Tistrella bauzanensis: one gene and its partner. The protein of the gene in region 1 interacts with the protein of each later gene in a pairwise test. Links are inferred from orthologs where the notes say so. Each region holds a gene or a part of one and is shown in the gene's direction. Other genes may lie near its edges.

Region 1 (9,627 bases):
GCCAGCGCGATGCCGGCCACGGCTGTCGGCAGGGCGAAGGGCAGGTCGACCAGGGCATCCAGCAGCCGGCGGCCGGGAAAGCGATAGCGCACCAGCACCCAGGCCAGCAGCAGCCCGAACAGGGCGTTGAACAGCGTGGCGCCGCCGGCGGCGGTCAGCGTCACCTGATAGGTGGCCACCGCCCGGCGCGAACTCACCACCGCCCAGAACTCGGCTGGGCCGAGGCTGGCCGCCTTCATCACCAGCGCCAGGATCGGCAGCGCCACGATGATCGCGGTGTAGAACAGCGTGATGCCGAGTGTCAGGCCGAAGCCCGGCAGGACGCCGCGGGATGAACGCAAGGCAGTGGCCATGATCAGCTATCGGTCCGGATCAGCGGTTCTGGGCGGCGAACAGCTGGTCCAGCTTGGCGCCTTCCTTGAAATGCTCGGCCTGGATCTTGTCCCAGCTGCCGAACACGTCTTCGATCCGCACCAGCTTCAGCTCAGGGAACTGGTCGGCATACTTGGCGGCGATCTCTTCATCGACCACGCGGTTATAGCGGCGGGCGGCGATTTCCTGGCCGGGCTTGCTGTACAGGAAGTTCAGATAGCCTTCGGCGGCCTTGCGGCTGCCGCGATCGTCGACGACCTTGTCGACCACCGCCACCGGGAACTCGGCGATCAGGCTCTGCGACGGGGTGACGACCTCGTAACTGTCCTCGCCATATTCCTTGCGGATCAGGTTGGTTTCGGCCTCGAACGTGATCAGAACGTCGCCGATGCCGCGTTCGACGAAGGTGGTGGTGGCGCCGCGTCCGCCGGTGTCGAACACCGCGACATGGCCGAAGATCTGCGAGACGAACTCATCAGTCCGGGCGACGTCGCCGCCGAACTTGTCCAGCCCGAACGCATAGGCGGCCAGATAGGTATAGCGCGCATTGCCTGAGGTCTTGGGGTTCGGGAACACCACCTCCACGCCGTCGCGGACGAGATCCGACCAATCCTTGATGTTCTTGGGATTGCCCTTACGGACCAGGAAGGATGGCATCGAATACCAGGGCGAGGCCTGATTGGGGAACTCGTTCTGCCAGCCCGGCTGGATCAACCCGCCATGCGTCACCAGAAAGTCAATATCGGTGACCTGATTGAATGTCACGACATCGGCCTTGAGCCCTTCCAGGATAGCGCGGGCCTGGCGCGAGGTGCCGGCATGGGACTGGTTGACCGTGATCGTGGTACCGGTCTGATCCTTCCAGGCCGGAACGAAGCTCTCATTGATCTCGGCGAACAATTCGCGGGCGATGTCATACGACGCGTTCAGCAGGGCGTCGGTCTCGGCGGCCCGCGCCGGCGCGCCGGCGGCAAGACCGATCGCGAGGGCGGCGGCGAAAGCAAGGCGCTTCATCTGGCGGGGCTCCATATGCAGGCGTCATTGGGCGCGGGGACAGGTCGAACAGGGCGCAGGCTCGAACAGGGTGCAGGCACCCCGGTCCCGGTGTGTGCCGAGAATGTGCGGTCAACGCCGTGAATGTCAACGATTAAACATCAATTTCATGTTTTACGAATTATATAACGTATTCGGTTTGTGTATTTGACATCAGTTCCGCGGCCAGACCGGCGGCGAGCGCTGCGACCTGATTGCGGATATCAGGCACCGCCGTGCTTTCCCAGAACACGCCCTTGGTCAGCGGCCCCACCGCGGCCAGCCGCCGATCGGCCCGGCCATGGGCATCGATCAGGCGCAGATCGTCGTCGACATCCAGCCCCAGCGCCAGGGTGTCGGCCCGGATATGCCCGCACCGGAACAGGCCGGCCAGCACCGGTTCGGCGGTATGGGCCAGATTGCCGCCGGGGCCGGTGCAGTCGACCGCGCGGGCGGCGATCACCCGTTCGGCAGGACCGCCGCCGCGTGGCACCAGATCGAAGGCGGCTCGGTCGGCGTCGATATGACGGGCGCGGATGCGCATCGCGCGGACCAGCAACTGGCCACGGGCGCGGGCATCGCCGATCCGCGTTGCCACATCCGGTGCCATCCGGTGGCGGTGGCTGTCCCACCAGGGCCGCAGATGGCGCAGGAAGCGTTGTTGCTCAGTCGTGTCCAGCCCGCGCCACAGGCTCTGGGTCACGGGTCGCAGGCCATCGATCACCGCCCGCCAACCGCCGCCACGGCCTTGGGCGGCCAGATCGGCCTCGGCCTGCCGTGCTGCCCGGCGCACGGCATGCAGCAGCGCGCTCAACTGCGGTGGGGCTGTTGCCGGATCGAGCGAGGGCAGCGGTGCCGGCACCGGCGCATGAGCGCGTGGCAGAAGCCCGCGCCGCGAGATGGCATGGATCGGACCGCGATGACCGCGATCCAGCAGGCTGATCACCACGTCGACCGCCGTCAGCCCGGTGCCGATCAGCATCACGGTTGCATCGCGATCGATGCCCTCCAGAGCCCCTGGCGCCCAGGGGTCTGCGGCATAGGCCGGGCTTGGAACGAGATCACGGCCGGGCGGAAAATTGCCCAGCGCCAGCACCGCCGCATCGACCGCATAGCGCCGGCCACCATCGACCTGCATCATGAATCCCCCGCCCGGCGCCGGCTCCAGGCCGACCGCGCTGTCATGGATCAGCTGCAGGTTCATGGCCTTGCCGCAGCCCCAGATCCGGTCGGCGATCAGATCCTGGATATACGAGCCATAGATCCGCCGCGGCACGAAGCCGTCGCGGCCGGTGGGTTCGCATGGCCCCAGCGTGCCGGCATGGCTGTCCAGCCAGCGGATGAAGTGGTCGGGCTGGTCTGGAAAGGCGCTCATATTGCCGGCGCGGACGTTCAGCAGATGATGGGGGTTGCCGGTCGCATAGGCGACACCGCGGCCGAACTGGCTGTTGCGCTCCACCAGCAGGATCTTGTCCTGCTGCCGGCAGCGGTCCAGAAGATGCACCGCCAGCAGGGCGCCGCTGAAGCCGGCACCGATGATCGCGATCGTGGTCCCTTTGGTCGCCATGCAAGCCGCCTCCGGCGATGAATGGAGCGCTCAGCCTAGCGCGTGGTGCAGGTCGGCGTCATGCGGCATGGACAGAAGCGCCCCCGATGACGCAGGATGCGCCCAATTGAGCGGGCGCCCCTGGCGGTGCCCGGACACGCAGTCGAGGAAGACAGAGCCATGGCGGGCAGCGTCAACAAGGTGATCCTGATCGGCAATCTGGGCCGTGACCCCGAGGTCCGGAGCACCCAGGACGGCATGAAGATCGTGAACCTTGCCATCGCGACCAGCGAGAACTGGCGCGATCGGCAGAGCGGCGAGCGCCGCGAGCGGACCGAATGGCACCGTGTGGTGATCTTCAACGAGCGTCTGGCCGAGGTTGCCGAGAAATTCCTGCGCAAGGGCTCGAAGGTCTATGTCGAGGGGGCCTTGCAGACCCGGAAATGGACCGATCAGCAGGGCCAGGAGAAGTATACCACCGAGGTGGTGCTCCAGCGCTTCCGCGGGGAGCTGACCATGCTCGACGGCCGCGGCGAAGGCGGCGGCGGTGGCGGCGGCGCAGGCGGCGGCGGTGGCGGCGACGATGAATTCGGCGGCGGCGGCGCAGGCGGCGGCGGCTTCGGTGGCGGCAACCGTCGCGGCGGCGGCGGTGCCGGCGGTGGTCGTGGCGGCGCCGGTGGCCAGGGCGGTGGTGGCCAGGGCGGTGGCTTCGGCGGCGGCTATGACGATTACGGTTCGGATTACGGCGGCGGCAGCGGCAGCGGCGGTGGTGCCGGCGGCCGGGGTGGCGCCGGTGGTGGCGCCGGCGGTGGCGGCAACGATCTGGACGACGAAATTCCGTTCTGACACCAGTTTACAACCCGGCGGACACCCGCCGATACGTGTGCCGACGACGCCCGCGCATTCCTTGATGGGGCGCGGGCGTCGTCCGTTCCGAGCCCTGGTTACCGGTCCAGATAGGCCATTTCGCGTTCACCATAGCGCGGGCCGGCGGTGACGCCGGGTGGCAGGGCGGCATCCAGCCGGGCGATGTCATCAGGGGTGAGCGTCAGGTCAAGCGCCGCCCAGTTGTCGTCCAGATGGCTGATCCGCCGGGTGCCCGGGATCGGGATCACATCCTCGCCCCGCGCCAGCAGCCAGGCCAACGCCACCCGGCCCGGGGTGGCGTCATGGGCGGCGGCGATCTCGCGCACGATCGATGCGGCCCTGACATTGGCGTCGTAATTGGCGCCCATCAACCGGGGGTCGGTCCGCCGCCGGTCGCCTTCCGGGTGGTCTTCGGCACGGCCGATGGTGCCGGTCAGGAAGCCGCGACCCAGTGGCGCGAACGGCACCAGGGCGATGCCCAGCCGGCGGAGCGTCGGCAGAATGTCGGTTTCGATGTCGCGTTCCCACAGCGAATATTCGCTTTGCAGGGCCGCGACCGGATGCACCGCATGGGCGCGATCGATGGTGCGGGCGCCCGCTTCCGACAGGCCGAAATGCTTGACCTTGCCGGCCTTGACCAGATCGGCGACCGTGCCGGCCACATCCTCGATCGGCACCGCCGGGTCGACGCGATGCTGATAGAGCAGGTCGATCCGGTCGGTGCCAAGGCGGCCGAGCGAGCCGTCGACCGCCGCGATGATCCGCTCGGGCCGGCTGTCGACCCCGGTCGGGCGACCGCCCTCGATCCGCCAGCCGAACTTGGTCGCCAGAACCACCCGGTCACGCAGGGGACCGGTCGATGTGGTGCCGGCCAGCGCCCGACCAATCAGGCTTTCGTTCACGAACGGCCCGTAAACCTCGGCGGTATCGAGGAATGTGCAGCCGATCTCGATGGCGTGGTGAAGGGTTGCAATCGACTGGGCATCGTCGGTCGGTCCATAGGACTGGCTCATGCCCATGCAGCCGAGGCCGATGGCGGAAACCAGGGGGCCATTGCTGCCAAGGCGGCGTCGGGCGGTCATGGCGGGCATCCTCTGCATGATGGATCGGGGCCAACAGAATGCGCCCGCCTGTGCGGGCTGTCGACGGCCCAGACGCCGCCGCAGCGCCCCGGCGCCGCTTGTGAAGATTGCCAGCCGGCCGGCAAGAGCGCCATAGTGCCCGAAGCCGCTATATCACCGGCGGCTCACAGACAGTCGAGCCGATGATGACCAGTGACCAGGATCCGCTGAACCTCGATGCCCAGCTTTGCTTCGCGCTGTATGGCGCGTCGCTGGCGATGACCAAGCTGTACCGACCGGCACTCGACCGGCTGGGCCTGACCTATCCGCAGTATCTGGTGATGCTTGCCCTGTGGGAGAGTGATGACGTCACCGTCGGCGAGCTTGGGCGGCGGCTCGGCCTCGACTCCGGTACATTGACGCCGTTGCTGAAGCGGATGGAGGCGGCCGGGCTGGTCAGCCGCCGCCGTGATCGCGACGATGAACGCCAGGTGCGGGTGGTGTTGACCGATGCGGGCCACGGCCTGAAGAACCGGGCGCGGCACATCCCTGAGCAGATGTTCTGTGCGATGGGCATGTCGCCTGTGGAACTTGCCCAGTTGCGGGCAAGATTGAAGACGTTGCAGGCGCGGTTGGCGGAGGCGGCGGCCGGGGCCGGAGATGGCGCCGCCGACTGATCCGACCGGCTGTGATGCCGGGTCATGTAGATTTATATTGCACACAATTTAATTGATGGCAATATAGTGGCGGGCGGCGATAGACAGGCAATGCCGGGGCATGCCGGTCAGGGCCGTGCACCCCGGATCTGACCGCAACGCAACATGGACAGGCCAGCCATCGTTGCCATCTACAGACGAGGCCCCGCCATTCGGCGCGCGGCCCCACACCAAGGAGCATCTGTCATGCAGACCCTCTACACTGCCCATGCCACTGTGACCGGCGGCCGTGACGGCCGCGCGACGAGCAATGACGGCCAGATCGATCTGGCGGTGGCGATGCCGCCGGAACTGGGCGGCAACGGCAAGGGCACCAATCCGGAGCAGCTGTTCGCGGCCGGCTATGCCGCCTGTTTCCTGTCGGCGCTGAAGCTGGTGGCCGGTCAGAAGGGCGTGAAGCTTGGCGCCGACGCCAATGTCGAAGCGGCGGTGTCGATTGGCAAGGATGAGACCAGCTTCGGTCTGGCGGTGGTGCTGACCGCCACCCTGCCGGGTGTGGATGGCGATGTGGCCCATGGTCTGGTTGAAGCCGCCCATCAGGTGTGCCCCTATTCCAAGGCGACCCGTGGCAATATCGCGGTGGAGCTGAAGGTCGCCTGAACCCGGCACGGCCCCTGTTTCGGCCCGGAATATCAGGGGGCGGCCGCTGTGGTTGTTCGGCGGCGCAAAATTGGTTAGCTTCGGGGACGATTTCACGATCGGCCGGCGGACGCGGATTTCCGGAGACGGAATGACCGCGCGCGTCGGCCGCGCGTGCGAGCGTACCCCCACGAGCGCCGGCCGGCCCTTCATGGTCCGGATCGGTCAGCGCCGCCCCTCCGCCGGGGACGCCACGCCTGGCGTGGCGGTCCCAGTGCCAGTTCCGGGATCGTACCTTGTCCGACACGCCCGTTCCGCCCATCGCCTCCGACATCGCGCCGGTCACGATCGAAGATGAGATGCGGCGTTCGTACCTCGACTACGCGATGAGCGTGATCGTGGCGCGCGCGCTGCCCGACGTCCGCGACGGCCTGAAGCCCGTGCACCGCCGGATTCTGTTCTCGATGCACGAGAGCGGCTATGAATGGAACAAGCCCTTCCGCAAATCGGCACGTGTGGTCGGTGATGTCATGGGTAAGTACCATCCCCATGGCGACAGCGCGATTTACGACACCATGGTCCGCATGGCGCAGGATTTTTCGATGCGCCTGCGTCTGATCGACGGCCAGGGCAATTTCGGCTCGATGGACGGTGATCCGCCGGCGGCGATGCGCTACACCGAAGCGCGTCTGACCAAGGCCGCGAGCACGCTGCTGTCGGATCTCGACAAAGAGACCGTCGATTTCCAGAACAACTACGACGACACCACCGCCGAGCCGACGGTGCTGCCGGCGCGGTTCCCGAACCTGCTGGTCAACGGCGCCGGCGGCATCGCGGTCGGCATGGCGACCAATATCCCGACCCATAACCTGGGCGAGGTGATCGATGCCGCGATCGCGTTGATCAACAATCCCGAACTGACGGTCGGCGATCTGCTGCGCATCGTGCCCGGCCCCGATTTCCCCACCGGCGGCATCATCGTCGGGCGTGGCGGCAGCCGCGAGGCGTTGATGACCGGCCGCGGGTCGGTGCTGCTGCGCGGCAAGGTGGAGATGGAAGAGGTCCGCAAGGACCGGATGGCGATCATCGTCCGCGAGATTCCCTATCAGGTGAACAAGGCGCGGATGATCGAGCGGATCGCCGAGGCGGTGCGTGATCGCAAGATCGAGGGTGTGGCCGACCTGCGTGACGAAAGCGATCGCGACGGTGTGCGCGTGGTCGTGGAGCTGAAGCGTGACGCGACGGCCGAGGTGGTGATCAACCAGCTTTATCGCTTCACGCCGCTTCAGACCACCTTCGGCGTCAACATGCTGGCGCTGAATGGCGGCAAGCCGGTGATGATGAACCTGCGCGACATGTTGCAGGCCTTCATCGACTTCCGCGAGGAGGTCATCACCCGCCGCACGATCTTCGAACTGCGCAAGGCCCGCGAACGCGCCCATGTCTTGATGGGTCTGGGTGTCGCGGTGGTCAATCTCGACCCGGTGGTCGAGCTGATCAAGGCCTCGCCCGATTCGACCGCGGCCCGCGAGGCGCTGATGGACCGGCCGTGGCCGGCCGGCGATATCGCGCCCTATATCGCCCTGGTGGGCGAGCCCGACCGCAATGTCGTCGACGGCATGTACAGCCTGTCGGAGGCTCAGGCCCGGGCGATCCTGGATCTACGCCTGCACCGCCTGACCGGGCTGGAGCGCGATCGCATCGGCGCGGAACTGCGCGAGATCTGCGACAAGATCATCGAATATCTGAAGATCCTCAACGATCGCGCCCGGATGCTCGACGTGCTGCGCGGCGAGCTGATCGAGGTGCGCGACGAATTCGCCACCCCGCGCCGGACGGTGATTGAGGAGTCGGAATTCGACTATAACGTCGAAGACCTGATCGAACGCGAGGAGATGGTCGTCACCGTCACCCATGGCGGCTACATCAAGCGCGTGCCGTTGTCGACCTATCGGGCCCAGCGTCGTGGCGGCAAGGGCCGATCGTCGATGGCGGTGCGCGACGAGGATTTCGTGGCGCAGATCTTCGTGCTGAACAGCCACGCGGCGGTGCTGTTCTTCTCGAATGCGGGTCAGGTCTACAAGCTGAAGGTCTGGCAGTTGCCGGCCGGTACGCCGCAGAGCCGGGGCAAGGCGATGGTCAATCTGCTGCCGCTGAAGGAGGGCGAGGTCATCGCCACCCTGATGCCGCTGCCCGATGACCCGGACATGCCGGAACTGGCCGAGGTCGATGAGGCCACCGCCGACGAGGCGGCGGAGGAAGCCGCCGAGGCGCTGGACGCGATTTCCGACAGCGACGCCTATGTCATGTTCGCGACCGCCCGCGGCAATGTCCGCCGCAACCGGCTGGCCGATTTCGTCAATGTGATGAGCAATGGCAAGATCGCGATCCGGCTGGGCGAGGACGACCGGCTGGTGGGCGTGATGCCCTGCACCGGTGCCGATGACGTGGTTCTGGCCAGCCGCAGCGGCAAGGCGATCCGCTTCCCCGTTGGGGCCGTGCGGTTGTTCAAGAGCCGCACCTCCGATGGTGTCCGCGGCATTTCGCTGGCCGCCGACGACGAGGTCGTGTCGATGTCGGTCATCCGCCATCGCGAGGTGGATGTGGATACCCGCGACAACTATCTGCGCTTCGCCAACGCCAAGCGTCGCTGGCTGGCGCAGTTGAAAGCGCAGGAGACCGGCACCACTGCCATGGTCGATGGCGAGGAGGCGACCGCGGTCGCCGATCCGGGCGACCTGCCGGCGGATGTGGGCGAACTTGCCGCGCGCTATGGTCTCGATCTCGAAACCGCCCAGCGGCTTGAGATGGAAGAGGAATTCCTGCTGGTCATCACCACGCGCGGTTATGGCAAGCGGACCTCGGCCTATGAATACCGCACCACCAACCGTGGCGGATCGGGCATCGTCAACATGACGACCAGCACCCGCAACGGCCGGATCGTGGCCTGCTTCCCGATCGCGCAGGGCGAGCAGATCATGCTGGTGACCGATGGCGGGCAGTTGATCCGCACGCCGGTGGCCGGAATCCGGATTGCCGGTCGAGACACGATGGGGGTGATCGTGTTCAAGACCGCGCAGGACGAAAAGGTCGTCTCGGCCGCACGGTTGAGCGAGGCGGCGGACGAAGAGCCGAACGGCGCCGGCGATGTCGCGGGCGACGAGGGGGAGCAGGACGGCAACGGTGGCACCGACCTTCGCACAGACGATGGCGATGCTGATACCGGTGCGGGTGGAGACCCAGTGGAGGACTAGGCATTGAGCGGCAAGGGCATCTATCCGGGCACCTTCGACCCGGTCACGAACGGGCATATGGATATCATCAAACGCAGTCTGCGGGTGGTGGACCAGCTCGTCGTGGCCGTCGCGGGCAGCCCGGGGAAGGGACCGATGTTCTCTCTGGACGAGCGCGTCGCGCTGGTCGAGGCGGAGCTGGCGACATTGCCGGCCGATCT
Region 2 (9,278 bases), on another replicon or contig:
TGAAAGGCTGCGGTGGCATTGCCACAATCGGCGCCGCTCCGTCGGCGCCGGTTTCGGCTTTGCCGATAACGTCTTGACTCATGTCCGGCGCGCACCTATCGTCTGCCGCCTGAGTTTCCTTTTGTTCCCAGACCGATCCGAAGGGCCGACCCCTTATGGCCAATCATGACTCCGCCAAGAAGCGTATCCGCCGCAACGCGCGCCGGGCCGAAATCAATGGCGACCGTATCAGCCGCATCCGGACCTTCGTGAAGAAGGTCGAGAAGGCCCTGCTTCAGGGCGATAAGGATGCAGCCGTTGCCGCTTTCGCCGTTGCCGAGCCGGAACTGCGCCGTGGCGTCAACAAGGGCGTTCTGCACGCCAATACCGCGTCTCGCAAGATCTCGCGCCTCAGCGCGCGGGTGAAGGGTCTGGCCCAGGCCTGATCCGGCCCCGGAGCCGGCCGGGTGCAGACCTGGTCCGGTTTCGAGCTTGCGTCAGACTGTGATCTGTCCTGCGGGGCCGGCATCGGTTCCCGTCGTCCAGGCATCTGATTCGTCGGCGTTGTCCGGTTGAATCAGGCCTGCGGCCGGCTGGAATCTGCAGGCCGGACCTAGCCGTTCAACGCACGGCATGCGTTCATCGCGTGCCGTGCGTTGTCGCGTCTGGGCGTCGTCTTGTAGCAAATGACCGCGTTCACATTTCGGTCCCATTGCCAGCCGGACGGGCGGGGGCTAGTCTAGCCTCATCGAATGCAGGTCCGTACCGATGCGGGTGTGGCCCACTGGTTCCGATGTCGTCGATGCCCTGAGCGGCCGGCAGCCTTGGCCTTTATGGTCGCGGGCGGCCCGGGCGCACAGCCGGGGTATCATCCGGCATGCGGCTGCCGGCCCGGGGATGCCCGGTCACAAGCCGACCTGCTCCCCAAGACACAAGTGGATGAAGGCGCTTCGCGGTTCGATGCAGTGGCATTGAGCCTCGCCGGATACGCTTTGCCCGCAGACCGATTGCCAGTTGCCGGCTGTCGCGGCATCGTTCGGCCCATCCTTCATCCTTTTCGTCCAGATCTGCCAGAGGAGCCACGAGGCGACGCCATGGCCAGCACCGATGACATCCGCCTGAATGCCGCCGCCCGCACCGGTGCCCATGCCGGCTACGCCGGCGACGTGACGCCTGAAGAGGCATGGTCGCTTCTTGAGCAGCATCCCGATGCTGTTCTGGTCGACGTGCGCACCCGTGAGGAGTGGATGTTCGTGGGTCTGCCGGCCCTGCAATCTCTGGGCAAGGAACCAAGGCTGATCTCGTGGCAGGTCTGGCCGCAGATGGCACAGAACCACGATTTCACCGGCACCCTGGCCGAGGCCGGTATCGGCCCTGATCAGCCGGTGGTGTTTCTGTGCCGCAGCGGCGGGCGGTCACGGGCGGCGGCGATGGCCGCCACCAGCGCCGGCTATACCGCGGCCTTCAACATCGAGGGCGGCTTCGAAGGCGATGTGGGTGAAGACGGGCATCGCGGCACGGTGAACGGCTGGAAGGCGGCGGGGCTGCCCTGGTTCCAGAACTGACGCCACCGCCCGTCACCGCCGCGCCGCTGTCCGGAAGGGGGCGGCGTGGTTGCCGTTCGTCCGCATGAAGCCGGGCGACCCCCGCCAATTGCGACTGCCGTTGCCCATGACCCCGGTTTCCGATCCCGCCGACTTTGCCGAATACGAGGCGCAATGGGGCCGCGTTCGTGATGCGCTCCGCAGCGAATTCGGCGACGCCGCCTTTTATTCCTGGCTGAAGCCCCTGTCGCTGGCTGCCGTGACCGAGGGCCGCGTGACGATCGCGGTGCCGACGCGGTTCATGCGCGACTGGGTCGTATCGCATTATGCCGATCGTATCCGCGTGCTGTGGTCGTGGGAAAATCCGGCGGTCCGCCGGGTGGACATCTCGGTCGCCGGTGCCTGGGGGGCTGCCGATCCGGCATCGGCCAAGGCCGCCGCCGCCGCCAGGGCCGCCGGTGCCAAGGCTGCCGACGATGATGCCGTCGCTCCGGTTGTGCCGCCGGCAGCCAACGGCCCCCGCTCGGGCGGGGCTGCCATCTATAACGGTGAAGGTTACAACGGCGAGGGCCGTGGCGGCATTTCCGGCGGCTATGTGACCGGCGGCTATGGCGGTGGCGCGCCGCTGCCGCCGCGCAGCAGCAAGCCGTCGCCGGTGCCGGCCGGCCAGTCGCGGGCGGGCGGGGGGCCGGCGAATCAGCCGGGCAGCCATCAGCCCCCGGGGCACCAGCCTGGAAGTCACCAGTCCGGAGGTCACCAGTCCGGAGGTCACCAGTCCACGGGCCATAACGCTTCGGGGCGCGGGCCGTCCGGCCATGACGGCACAGGTTCCGGTCCCGTGGCCTATGGGGCGGGCCGCAACGGCCGCAGTGGTGCCCAGGCGGCGCCGATGTCCGAGGCCGAAGCCGATGCCGAGGCCAGCCACCGCGCGGCGGAACGCATCGATCAGTGGTCGGCCGGTCTGGATCCGCGCTTCACTTTCGACAATTTCGTCTGCGGCAAGCCGAACGAACTGGCCCATGCCGCGGCGCTCCGGGTGGCGGAAAGCGAAACCGTACAGTTCAACCCGCTGTTCCTGTATGGCGGTGTCGGCCTTGGCAAGACCCATCTTATGCATGCCATCGCATGGCATATCCGCGGCCGCAACCCGCGGCGCAAGGTGGTGTACATGTCGGCCGAGAAGTTTATGTACGAATTCATCCGGGCGCTGCGCTACAAGGATACGATGGCGTTCAAGGAGCAGTTCCGCTCGGTCGACGTGCTGATGATCGATGACGTGCAGTTCATCAGCGGCAAGGATTCGACTCAGGAGGAATTCTTCCACACTTTCAACGCTCTGGTGGACCAGAACCGGCAGATCGTGGTGTCGGGCGACCGCTCGCCATCGGATCTGGACGGGATGGAGGAGCGGCTGCGCTCGCGCCTCGGCTGGGGCATGGTCGCCGATATCCACCCCACCACCTATGAACTCAGGCTGGGCATCCTGCAGCAGAAGGCCGATCAGCTGGGTGCCGTGGTGCCGGGCAAGGTTCTGGAATTCCTGGCCCACAAGATCGCCTCCAACGTCCGCGAGCTTGAGGGCGCACTGAACCGGGTGGTGGCGCATGCCACCCTGGTCGGCCGCGCGATCACGCTTGAGACCACACAGGAGGTGCTGCAGGATCTGCTGCGTGCCAATGAGCGCCGGCTGACCATCGAGGACATCCAGAAGCGGGTGGCCGAGCACTTCAACATCCGGGTGTCGGACATGCATTCCGCCCGCCGCTCGCGGGCGATCGCCCGGCCCCGGCAGGTGGCGATGTATCTGGCCAAGCAATTGACCCAGTCCAGCCTGCCGGAGATCGGCCGAAAATTCGGCGGCCGCGACCATACCACCGTGATGCATGCGGTGAAAAAGGTCGAGGAACTGGGCAGCCAGGACAGCAGCTTCGCCGACGATATCGAGCTGCTGCGGCGGATGCTGGAAAGCTGAACCGCAGCGCGCGGGGAATGCCCGCAAAGCTGGCGATGCAACTGGCTTGCAGTTATACTCTCAGGCCCCGGCGGGCCTGGAGTTCCGGCCCGCCACGAACCCCTGAACCTGCCGGCCGGGCGTGCCCCAAGCCGATTGACGTCCGTTCCCGCCACCCAAGCGGAAACAGCCCTCACCGGGAGCGCACATGAAGCTTTCCATCGAACGCGCCGCCTTGCTCCGTGCGCTCACTCACGTGCAGAGCGTCGTCGAGCGCCGCAACACCATACCGATCCTGGCCAATGTCCAGTTCGAGGCCGACGCATCGGGCGCGCTGCGCCTGACCGCGACCGATCTGGACCTGTCGGTGGTCGAGGAGGTGCCGGCGACGGTGGTCCAGGCGGGGCGGACCACGGTGCCCGCCCATACCCTTCACGACATTGTCCGCAAGCTGCCCGACGGCGCCGAGATCGAGCTGGCGCTCGATGCCGCCAAGGGCCAGATGAAGCTGTCGGCGGGGCGCTATGCCTCGGCGCTGTCGGTGCTGCCGGCCGAAGACTTCCCTGAGATCGCCGAGGGCAATCTGCCGTTTGCCTTCCATCTGTCGGCCACCGACCTGAAGCGGCTGATCGACAAGACCCGGTTCGCGATTTCGACCGAAGAGACCCGCTATTACCTGAACGGCATCTATCTCCATGTCGCCGAAAGCCCGGATGGCCGGCGGCTGCGCGCGGTGGCGACCGATGGTCACCGTCTGGCGCGGGTGGAGAGCGAGGTGCCGGAGGGTGCGGCCGGCATGCCGGGCGTGATCGTGCCGCGCAAGGCGGTGGGCGAGCTGCGCAAGCTGATCGACGAGATCGAGGACGAGGTGGCGGTGGCCTTGTCGGAAACCAAGATCCGGTTCGCCTTCGGCCGCGTGGTGCTGACCTCGAAGCTGATCGACGGGTCGTTCCCGGATTATGAGCGGGTGATCCCGGCCGGCAACGACAAGATCGTGCGCATCGACGGCAAGCCCTTCGCGGCCGCGGTCGACCGGGTGGCGACGATTTCCAGCGAGAAGTCGCGGGCAGTGCGTTTCGCGCTCAGCGATGGCCGGCTGGATCTGGCGGTGACCAGCCCCGATCACGGCTCGGCGAGCGAAGAGCTGACGGTCGATTACGAGGGGCAGCACATCGAGATCGGCTTCAACTCGCGCTATGTGCTCGATGTGGCCGGTCAGATCGACGGCGACCTGATGGAGATGGCGATCGCCGACGGAGCCTCGCCGGTGGTGATCCGCGACACCGCGGATGCCGGTGCCCTGTATGTGCTGATGCCGATGCGGATTTGATCACGTCCGATCCCACGTTTCCCGACACCCCATATCAGCCCGGCGGGTCCGCAGTGCCCGGTGGCGCAGGCGATACTGTGCCGGCGCTGACCCGGCTGGTGCTGACCGGCTTTCGCAACTATGCCGGGCTGCGGCTGGCGCTCGATCCCCGGCCGGTGGTGCTGACCGGCGCCAATGGCGCCGGCAAGACCAATCTGCTGGAAGCGGTGTCGATGCTGGCGCCCGGGCGCGGCCTGCGCGGTGCCCGGTTGGCAGATATGGACCGCTTGGCCGATATGGACCGTCTGGCCGCGATGGATCATCGGGATGAGACGGGTCATCTGGGCGGAACGGGCCATACCGGTGCCGGTTGGGCGGTGGCGGCAACGGTGCGGACCGGCGACGGGCCGGTCGAGGCCGGCACCGGTCTGGCCGGCGGCGGGGGGGAGCGGGAACGCCGGGTGGTGCGGATCGACGGCCGCAATGCCAGTGCCGCGGAACTCGGCCGGCGCTGGTCGGTCTTGTGGGTGACGCCGTTGATGGACCGACTGTTCATCGATAGCGCCGGCAACCGGCGGCGGTTCTTCGACCGGCTGGTCTATGGCCTGGATCCCGACCATGCCGGGCGGATCGCCGCCTATGAGCAGGCGATGCGCGAACGCGCCCGGCTGTTGCGCGACGGCCGCCGCGACCCGGCATGGCTGGCTGCGCTGGAAGCCACGATGGCGGCCAAGGGGGTTGCGATCGCGGCGGCGCGGCTGGGTTTCATGCGCCAGTTGAAGGCGGTTCTGGCTGCGGGCGACGGGGCTTTCCCACGCGCGCGGATTGCGATTGAGGGCGAGGTGGAGGCGGCTCTGGCCGTGGAACCCGCCCTGGCGGTTGAAGACCGGCTGGCCGCAAGGCTGGCCGAGTGCCGCGGTCAGGATGCCGAGGCCGGGGGCACCCGGGTCGGCCCGCACCGCAGCGATCTGGTGGTGACCCATGATGCCGGCGGCATGCCGGCCGCGCGGTGTTCCACCGGCGAACAGAAGGCGCTGCTGCTGGCGATCGTGCTGGCGGTGGCGCGGCTGAAACGGACAGTGGAGGGATCGGCCCCGATCCTGCTGCTGGACGAGGTCGCAGCCCATCTCGATGCCGAGCGGCGCACAGCACTCTATGACGTGCTGGTGACGCTCGGTTCCCAGGCCTGGCTCACCGGCACCGACCGACCGCTGTTTGCGGGGCTGGAGGGACGGGCTCAATTCTTGCGGATCGCCGATGCCTCGGCGATGCGCGAATGAGCACGCGTCATGGATGGCTGGTCTCCCGGCCGTCCGGCAGGATCATGGGCGTCTCCACGGCGGAGGCCCGTTCATGACCGGCGACGCGCGCGCATGCCCCAGACCGAGGAAGCCCCATGGCCGAGGATGATGGAACCGGTTCGATGACAGAGCAGCCCGCACACTCCCAGTCCGAGACTGCCATCGCAGCCACGTCCTATGGTGCCGACTCGATCAAGGTTCTGCGTGGCCTGGATGCCGTGCGCAAGCGCCCGGGCATGTATATCGGCGACACCGACGACGGCTCGGGCCTGCACCACATGGTCTATGAGGTGGTCGACAACGCCATCGACGAGGCGTTGGCCGGCTGGTGCGATCAGGTCCATGTGGTGCTGAACGGCGACGGATCGGTGACGGTCCGCGACAATGGCCGCGGCATCCCGGTCGATATCCATGACGAGGAAGGCGTGTCGGCGGCTCAGGTCATCATGACCCAGCTGCATGCCGGCGGTAAGTTCGACCAGAATTCCTACAAGGTGTCGGGCGGCCTGCATGGCGTGGGCGTGTCGGTGGTGAACGCGCTGTCGGAATGGCTGGAACTCAGGATCTGGCGCGCCGGCAATGAACACTATATGCGCTTCAAGATGGGCGAGGCGGTCCAGCCGCTGGAGATTGTCGGCCAGAGTGGCGACAAGACCGGCAGTGAAATCACCTTCATGCCGTCGACCGAGATCTTCACCCAGGTGAATTTCGATGCGGCGACGCTGGAGCGTCGGCTGCGCGAGCTCGCCTTCCTGAATTCGGGCGTGACCATCGAATTCGTCGACAGCCGCACCGATACCCCGGTCAGCCACCGTATGCATTACGACGGCGGCATCGAGGCTTTCGTGCGCTATCTGGACCGCAGCAAATCGCCGATGCATGGCACCCCGATCACGGTATCCGGCGAGCGCGCCGGCATCATGGTCGAAGTGTCGATGCAGTGGAATGACAGCTATCACGAGAACGTGCTGTGTTTCACCAACAACATCCCGCAGCGTGACGGCGGCACCCATCTGGCCGGGTTCCGCGCGGCGCTGACCCGCACCATCAACGCCTATGCCACGTCATCGGGTATCGCCAAGCGCGAGAAGGTGTCGGTGTCGGGCGAGGATGCGCGCGAGGGGCTGACCTGCGTGCTGTCGGTGAAGGTGCCGGACCCGAAATTCTCGTCGCAGACCAAGGACAAGCTGGTCAGTTCCGAGGTGAAGCCGGCGGTCGAGAATCTGGTCGGCGAACGGCTCGACCAGTGGTTCGAGGAGCATCCCCAGGACGCCCGCGCGATCGTGGGCAAGGTGGTCGAGGCGGCGGTGGCGCGTGAGGCCGCGCGCAAGGCCCGCGAACTGACCCGGCGCAAGAGCGCGCTGGACATCACCAGCCTGCCCGGCAAGCTGGCCGATTGTCAGGAACGCGACCCCGCCAAATCCGAAATCTTCCTGGTCGAGGGTGACTCGGCAGGCGGATCGGCCAAGCAGGGCCGCAACCGCGCCAATCAGGCGATCCTGCCGCTGCGCGGCAAGATCCTGAATGTCGAGCGGGCGCGGTTCGACAAGATGTTGAGTTCCGCTGAAATCGGCACGCTGATCTCGGCGCTGGGCTGCGGCATCGGCCGGGACGATTTTAACGCCGACAAGCTGCGCTATCACAAGATCATCATCATGACCGACGCAGACGTGGACGGAAGCCATATCCGCACCCTGCTGCTGACCTTTTTCTATCGTCAGATGCCTGAACTGATCCGGCGTGGTCATCTGTACATCGCCCAGCCGCCGCTGTACCGCATCAAGCGCGGGACCAGCGAGGTCTATCTGAAGGGCGAGCTGGCGCTTGAAAACCACCTGATCGGCCAGTCGCTGCAGGATGCCGTATTGACCCTGCATTCGGGCGCCCAGCGTGCCGGCGGCGATCTGCGCACGGTGGTGGAGCGTGCCCGCGACGTCGCCAATCAGTTGAAGGCGATCGCACGGCGGGCGCCGCTCTGGCTGCTGGAGGAAGCGGCATTGTCGGGCGCGTTGTCGGAAGCCTCTTTCGCCGATGCGGTCGCGGCCGAACAGGCTGGCCGGATCCTGATCGCCCGGCTGGACGCGCGGTCGAACGAGCATGACCGCGGCTGGAGCTATGCGGTGGAGACCAGCGCGCCGGAAGGCGAGGCCGGCGGCACCGGCCCGGTGCCGCGCGCGGGTGAGGTGCGCCGCATCCGGGTGCGCCGCGAACTGCGCGGCATGCAGGAGAGCTATACGATCGAGGCGGCGCTGTCGCGCGGTGGTGAGGCCCGGCTGATCAGCCGCTATCTGGCGGAGCTTGCCGGCGTGTTCGACGGCCCGGCCCGCATCGCCTTCGACAAGGGCCGCGAGGTGCGTGTCGCCACGCCGACCCAGCTTTTCGAGGCGGTGCTGGAAGCCGGACGGCGCGGCATTCAGGTGCAGCGCTACAAGGGTCTGGGCGAGATGAACGCCGACCAGTTGTGGGAAACCACCATGGACCCCAACAGCCGCACCCTGCTTCAGGTGCGCGTCAACCATGCCGACGAGGCCGACGAGATCTTCACGACCCTGATGGGCGACGTGGTGGAGCCCCGCCGCAATTTCATTCAGGACAATGCGCTGAACGTGTCCAATCTGGATGTGTGATCATGACGGATGATGCGCTGCGGGGCGGCAGGACGTTCTTTCAGGACGCCTTGCTCGTCCTCGCCGATGCATCGCGTCGATTGGAAGAGGCAGGCATCGCGCGGCCGGTGCTGGTTGGTGGTGCGGCGGTGGAGTTCTACACCGCTTCACATTTCGTCTCGGGCGATTTCGATATCGTCATTCCCAGTCAAGCCAAACTCGAAGCCGTTCTACGCGAGATGGGATTCGAGACACCGCGCGACGGGACACGCGGCCTGCATCACTATGCAAAGAATGCGACGGGACACGCGGCCTGCATCACTATGCAAAGAATATCGGGGTTGAGGTGGTCGGCTCACGCCTTCTGGATGGTGCGGATTCTATAGATTACATTTCTCAGGTTGAATTTGAACCTGGTTTTCGTGTCGATTTCATCGGTGTCGAGGATCTGATCGCCGACCGTGTCGCGCAGGCCGATGCGACGTCGAGGTTGGATCAAGATCGTCTGGCTCAGAGTCGGACTCAAAACTAATACCCATTGATTTCAAGCCCTTGCGATGAACCGTGCGGTGCGTCGGATGGAGGCGA

The links.
Region 2: the proteins of gyrA (region 1) and gyrB interact in binary tests that used the Escherichia coli proteins (3 or more experiments, as listed by UniProt). The link is inferred for Tistrella bauzanensis from one-to-one orthologs.

Annotation. Positions count from the first base shown.
Region 1 is NZ_BMDZ01000054.1:25,338-34,964, forward strand. Bases 6,140-9,627 are described here. They hold gyrA (DNA gyrase subunit A), read left to right. Parts: upstream 6,140-6,469; coding sequence 6,470-9,427; downstream 9,428-9,627. Other genes in these bases: IEW15_RS18960 (organic hydroperoxide resistance protein), read left to right, coding at 6,140-6,194; coaD (pantetheine-phosphate adenylyltransferase), read left to right, coding at 9,431-9,627. Outside these bases: sulfate ABC transporter permease subunit CysT, read right to left, coding at 1-353; IEW15_RS18935 (sulfate ABC transporter substrate-binding protein), read right to left, coding at 373-1,386; IEW15_RS18940 (FAD/NAD(P)-binding protein), read right to left, coding at 1,547-2,971; ssb (single-stranded DNA-binding protein), read left to right, coding at 3,131-3,796; IEW15_RS18950 (aldo/keto reductase), read right to left, coding at 3,895-4,899; IEW15_RS18955 (MarR family winged helix-turn-helix transcriptional regulator), read left to right, coding at 5,085-5,555; more of IEW15_RS18960, read left to right, coding at 5,781-6,139. UniProt on the Escherichia coli protein: A type II topoisomerase that negatively supercoils closed circular double-stranded (ds) DNA in an ATP-dependent manner to maintain chromosomes in an underwound state.
Region 2 is NZ_BMDZ01000050.1:3-9,280, reverse strand. The notes cover bases 5,820-8,958. They hold gyrB (DNA topoisomerase (ATP-hydrolyzing) subunit B), read left to right. Parts: upstream 5,820-6,206; coding sequence 6,207-8,711; downstream 8,712-8,958. Other genes in these bases: IEW15_RS18080 (hypothetical protein), read left to right, coding at 8,714-8,958; recF (DNA replication/repair protein RecF), read left to right, coding at 5,820-6,063. Also shown: rpsT (30S ribosomal protein S20), read left to right, coding at 156-425; IEW15_RS18110 (rhodanese-like domain-containing protein), read left to right, coding at 1,074-1,544; chromosomal replication initiator protein DnaA, read left to right, coding at 1,651-3,495; dnaN (DNA polymerase III subunit beta), read left to right, coding at 3,683-4,804; more of recF, read left to right, coding at 4,858-5,819; more of IEW15_RS18080, read left to right, coding at 8,959-9,076. UniProt on the Escherichia coli protein: DNA gyrase negatively supercoils closed circular double-stranded DNA in an ATP-dependent manner to maintain chromosomes in an underwound state.